Bacillus pumilus: one gene and its partner. The protein of the gene in region 1 interacts with the protein of each later gene in a pairwise test. Links are inferred from orthologs where the notes say so. Each region holds a gene or a part of one and is shown on either strand. Other genes may lie near its edges.

Region 1 (3,072 bases):
AAAAATTCGATGTGATTGTGGCCAGTAATTTGTTTGGTGATATTTTGACAGACCTTGGGGCCGCCATTATGGGAAGTATTGGCGTAGCGCCTGCCGCCAACATTAATGTAAATGGTAAATACCCATCCATGTTTGAGCCTGTACACGGATCAGCTCCAGACATTGCGGGAAAAGGAATCGCCAACCCAATCGGTCAAATCTGGACCGCTAAACTCATGCTGGATCATTTCGGAGAGGAAGAACTGGGCACACATCTGCTCGAAACCATCGAATCAGTCACAGCAGATGGCTTTTTAACGGCAGACATCGGTGGCGCCTATCAAACGCAAGAAGTCACAAACGAAATCATCACACGATTGAAGAAATAATCCGTCATTAGAACCGCATCTCCACGTCTGCTATAATAAAAGGATGGATAGAAGAAAGAGATGTGAAATCTAGTGTCAAAAACAGTTGTATTAGCAGAGAAACCTTCAGTCGGACGTGATCTTGCACGTGTGCTGAAGTGTCATAAAAAAGGAAATGGCTTTTTAGAAGGAGATCAATACATTGTGACGTGGGCGCTTGGCCATTTGGTCACACTGGCTGATCCAGAAGGCTACGGAAAAGAATTTCAATCCTGGCGTTTAGAGGATTTACCAATCATTCCCGAACCGCTTAAGCTTGTGGTGATGAAAAAAACAGGCAAACAATTCCAAGCAGTGAAAGCGCAGCTTGCGAGGAAAGATGTCAAAGACATTGTCATCGCAACAGATGCTGGACGTGAAGGGGAGCTTGTCGCTCGATGGATTCTTGAAAAAGCGCATGTGAAAAAGCCTTTGAAACGATTATGGATCTCATCTGTCACGGACAAAGCCATTCAAGAAGGCTTTAAACGATTAAAAGACGGCAAAGAATACGATAACCTGTATCGCTCAGCCGTTGCACGTGCAGAGGCAGACTGGATTGTCGGCATCAACGCAACAAGAGCGCTGACAACGAAGTTCAATGCACAGCTTTCCTGCGGACGGGTGCAAACACCAACGATCGCCATGATCGCCAAACGAGAAGAAGACATTCAGCAATTTCAGCCGAAGCCGTTCTATGGATTGACTGCACAAGTAGATGGACTGACTTTGACATGGCAGGATGCCAAAACAAAGCAAAACCGGACATTCCAAGAGAGTGTGATCAAAGAACGCTTGACAGCCTGCGAAGGAAAACCAGCAGTGGTTGATGCGTTGAAAAAAACAGCGAAAAAAGCTTTCGCGCCGGGACTGTACGATCTGACTGAATTGCAGCGTGATGCACATAAACGCTATGGTTTTTCAGCCAAAGAAACATTATCTACGCTTCAGCGATTGTATGAGCAGCATAAGCTCGTAACATATCCACGTACAGATTCACGATTTATTTCAGCGGATATCGTTCCTACATTGAAAGATCGTTTAAAAGGAATGAACGTCAGACCGTACGCCCAGCATGTGAACCGGATTTTACAATCAGGTGTGAAAGCGCACAAAGGCTTCGTCAATGATGCCAAAGTGTCAGATCACCATGCGATTATTCCAACCGAGGAAGAGCTGTACCCAGGAGTATTAAGCGATAAAGAGCGTAAATTATATGACCTCATTGCCAAACGTTTCCTTGCGGTACTCATGAATCCTTTCGAGTATGAGGAAACAACGGTCATCACCAAAATAGGCAGTGAAACGTTCACAGCAAAAGGGAAAACCGTGCAAGCAGCTGGCTGGAAAGCCGTGTACGATGACTCATATGAAGAAGAGGAATCAGCCGAGGCAGATCAACATTTGCCGCTGCTTTCAGAAGGACAGTCACTAGACGTTCGACAGCTGAAAGAGACAAGAGGAGAAACGAAGCCTCCTGCACGTTTTAATGAAGCGACCCTATTATCTGCTATGGAAAACCCAGCGGCATTTATGCAGAACGAGGAAAAGGACTTAGTGAAAACCCTTGGTGAAACAGGTGGTCTAGGGACAGTAGCAACAAGAGCGGATATTATTGAAAAGCTGTTCAATAGCTTCTTAATTGAGAAAAAGGGCAAAGACATTTTCATCACATCGAAAGGGAAGCAGCTGCTCTCGTTAGTGCCTGAGGACTTAAAGTCCCCTGCGTTAACAGCGGAATGGGAACAAAAGCTTTCTAAAATCGCCAAAGGGCAATTGAAGGCTTCTCAATTCATGAGTGAAATGAAGTCATATGCCAAACAAGCCGTATCTGAAATCAAACAGACGAACCAGACCTTTAAGCATGACAATGTCACTGGCACCCATTGTCCAGACTGCGGTAAACTCATGCTGAAAGTGAATGGAAAACATGGCACGATGCTCGTTTGTCAGGACCGAGAATGCGGCCATCGTAAAAATGTGGCGAAGAAAACAAACGCACGCTGCCCGAACTGTCATAAAAAGCTCGAGCTGCGCGGAGAAGGCGATGGCAAAATCTTTGCTTGTGTATGCGGCCATAGAGAAAAGCTGTCTGTCTTCGAAAAACGCAAATCTCAATCCAATCAAAAGAAAGCCAGTAAGCACGATGTGTCTAAATATATGAAGAAACAAAAGAAAGTGGAAGAACCAATTAATAACGCACTAGCTGAACAATTAAAGAAGTTAAAATTAGATCAATAGTTCTATAAAAACCCGTGCGGAAACGCATGGGTTTTTCAGTATTATTAAGTATATAGACATATTGTTTTTCTGAAAATGGGAATAAATATGCGAAAAGGCTCGTAATTTGGCATAAAATATTCATTTAAATTTAAACAAAAACGCTCTATAATAAATCGTTAGATGCTTAGAGAACGCGGAATTGAAAGGGGACACGAATGCATACACGCATATATCGTACAGCAATTGTTTTACTCATTGTCATTCTACTAGGCGGATGTACCTGGGAACAGCAGAAAGAATCAGCTGATCCAGTATCATCTCAGCCCGTTTTGCCTGGAGAATATTTTATCACTCACCACTTAATGACAGATCAAGGCTTAATTCGCACCTCTTTTGCAGAGCAGCACATCTACTTATCTGAATCACTTGGACTTTGGATGGATTATCTTGTTCGAAAAAAAGA
Region 2 (3,082 bases), 2.0 Mb from region 1 along the record:
TGACTACTTATTTGGATCGGCTGAATGGCCGCTGATCCTTGTCATTATTGGTTCTGTGCTCATGGGCGGACTCATTGTGGCTTTTGCAGGGATTTTCCAAATTATGAAACTAAAACGTGAACTAAAGGCATTAAAAGCTGAGCGTGCAGCCGCACCTGCACCTGCTGTTTCGAATAAAAAGATCGACAAAGACGTTCAAAAGAAACCGAATGTGACGCCTTTAAAAGAACAGCCAGCATCATTTAACCGGAAGGAAAAATAATCTTCCAGCACAATTTCATAAAATAAAAATTGAAACCCCTCAGGCCACTCTAGTATAATAGTGTGGTTGAGGGGTGAATTTATGTTATTATCCAAAATGCGCTGGGAATATGAACATCCAAGCGAAGAAAAAGTGAAATCACTCTCTGAAAATCTGAATATTTCAGCGCTGACTGCATCGCTTCTTGTAAAAAGAGGACTTGAAGAAGTAGAAGAAGCGAGGTCTTTTTTATTTGATCAAAAAGCCGAATTTCATGATCCATTTCTATTAAAAGGAATGAAAGAGGCAGTAGAGCGCATCAACAAAGCGATCGAAGAGCAGGAATCGATTGTGATCTTCGGAGACTATGATGCGGATGGTGTGACAAGTACGTCTGTGCTTTTACATACATTAAAAGAGTTGTCTGCGAAAGTAGACTTTTATATTCCAGATCGATTTAAAGAAGGCTATGGGCCTAATGAACAGGCTTTCCGATATATCAAAGAGCAAGGCGCATCGCTTGTCATCACCGTCGATACAGGCATTGCAGCTGTAAATGAAGCACGTATTGCAAAAGAAATAGGGTTAGACCTGATCATTACAGATCACCATGAACCAAGTGAGGAACTGCCTGAGGCACTTGCGATTGTTCATCCTAAGCAGCCAGGCTGTGAGTATCCCTTTAAAGAACTTGCCGGTGTAGGCGTAGCATTTAAAGTGGCGCATGCACTTCTTGGAAAGCTGCCAACTCAGCTGTTAGATCTTGCGGCAATTGGGACAATAGCGGATCTTGTGCCGCTTCATGATGAGAATAGATGGCTCGCTAAAAAAGGGCTTATGCAGCTTAGGCAGTCGAATAGACCAGGGCTGAAGGCGTTATTGAAAGAAGCAGGTGCTACTCTTGAAGAAGCAAATGAGGAAACGGTCGGCTTTCAAATTGCGCCAAGGCTGAATGCTGTAGGACGAATTGAACAGGCCGATCCAGCTGTTCATCTTCTCATGACAGAGGATAAGGATGAAGCAGAAGAACTCGCTCGTTTTGTACAAGAACTGAATAAAGAACGTCAAAAAATTGTGAGTACGATCACAGAAGAAGCCATTCAAATGGTGGAAGAGACAGGTGATGACCAGTCTGCAATCGTAGTAGCGAAAGCTGGCTGGAATCCGGGTGTTGTCGGAATTGTTGCCTCTAAATTGACGGATACATTTTCTCGTCCGGCGATTGTGCTTGGAATAGATGAAGAGACGCAAATGGCAAAAGGATCAGCGCGGAGTATTCCTGGCTTCGATCTATTTTTCCATTTAAGCAAATGCCGTGACATTCTGCCGCATTTTGGCGGGCACCCGATGGCTGCGGGTATGACACTTCGAGCGGATGATGTTCCTTTACTAAGGGAAAGATTAAATCAATATGCGAATGAAACGTTGACAGAAGAAGATTTTATTCCGATTCAGCGGGTTGATGCTGTATGCAAGGTAGACGAGTTGACGGTTGAAGCAATTGAAGAAGTGGGGATGCTGTCACCATTTGGCATGCAGAATCCAAAGCCGTTCATCATGATTGAAGATGTGAGACTTGAAGAAATCCGAACAATTGGAGCAAATCAGAATCATATTAAAATGTCTCTGAAAGACGAAGACCAGCTGCTTGACTGTGTCGGTTTTCATCAAGGTCAATTAAAAGAAGAAGTTGTCACAGGTAGCCGCATTTCCGTCATTGGTGAAATGTCCATCAATGAATGGAATAACCGGAAGAAACCACAGCTCATGCTAAAAGATGCCCGAGTAGATGAGTGGCAGCTGTTTGATTTGCGCGGCAAAAAGGATTGGGAAAAGACAATCTCCACGCTTGACCCAGAAAAATATGTGGTGGTCTGTTTTGACGAAGAAACAAAACAGGAAGTCAAAATCCCGATTCATCATGTCCATGCAGAAAATGTTTCAACATTCGATGTAGAAGGCAAGTATGTTGTCTTTGCAGATGTTCCAGCAGATGAACACTTACTAAGGCAGCTGTTAGAAAACCAAAAGCCAGCTAGAGTTTATACGGTTTTCCAAAGAAAAGAAGATCATTTCATGTCCTCTTTCCCTAGCCGTGATCAATTCAAATGGTTTTATGGATTCTTGTTAAAGCGAGGAAGTTTCCCTCTCAAGGAGCAAGGAATGGAGCTTGCGAAACATAGAGGCTGGACAAAAGATACAATGATTTTTATGACAAAGGTGTTTTTTGAACTCGGTTTTGTTAAAATAGAGAATGGTGTGCTGTCAATAGTACGTGATGCCCCTAAAAAAGATTTAACAGCATCAGCATCCTATACAGCAAAACAACGATTGATGGAACTCGATCAAACACTAACATATTCCTCAGCCAAAGAGCTGAAGGAATGGCTGAATAGCATAATGAGCGAAGTCTCACCTGTGCTTTGACGTACGAGGAGGAAAAGGAAAAGATGGATTTAAAACAATATGTGACAGTTGTACCTGACTACCCAAAGGAAGGTGTACAATTTAAAGATATTACAACGTTAATGGATAAAGGCGAAGTGTACCGTTATGCAACGGATCAAATCGTTGAATACGCGAAGGAAAGAGACATTGATCTCATTGTTGGACCTGAAGCGCGTGGATTCATTATTGGCTGCCCTGTAGCATACGCACTTGGTGTAGGTTTTGCACCGGTTCGTAAAGAAGGAAAGCTTCCTCGTGAAGTCGTTAAAGTCGAATACGGCTTAGAATATGGGAAAGATGTATTAACGATTCATAAAGATGCGATTCGTCCTGGTCAACGTGTATTGATTACAGATGACTTACTTGCGACTGGTGGAACAATTGAAGCGTCCA

The links. The genes of interacting proteins can lie anywhere in the genome.
Region 2: the proteins of CKW02_RS02375 (region 1) and recJ interact in binary tests that used the Escherichia coli proteins (3 or more experiments, as listed by UniProt). The link is inferred for Bacillus pumilus from one-to-one orthologs.

Annotation. Positions count from the first base shown.
Region 1 is NZ_LT906438.1:485,259-488,330, forward strand. The notes cover bases 39-3,033. They hold CKW02_RS02375 (DNA topoisomerase III), read left to right. Parts: upstream 39-440; coding sequence 441-2,627; downstream 2,628-3,033. Other genes in these bases: CKW02_RS02370 (tartrate dehydrogenase), read left to right, coding at 39-368; CKW02_RS02380 (glycosyl hydrolase family 8), read left to right, coding at 2,825-3,033. Outside these bases: more of CKW02_RS02370, read left to right, coding at 1-38; more of CKW02_RS02380, read left to right, coding at 3,034-3,072.
Region 2 is NZ_LT906438.1:2,447,227-2,450,308, reverse strand. The notes cover bases 1-3,005. They hold recJ (single-stranded-DNA-specific exonuclease RecJ), read left to right. Parts: upstream 1-343; coding sequence 344-2,668; downstream 2,669-3,005. Other genes in these bases: CKW02_RS12605 (adenine phosphoribosyltransferase), read left to right, coding at 2,692-3,005; CKW02_RS12615 (LapA family protein), read left to right, coding at 1-262. Also shown: more of CKW02_RS12605, read left to right, coding at 3,006-3,082. UniProt on the Escherichia coli protein: Single-stranded-DNA-specific exonuclease.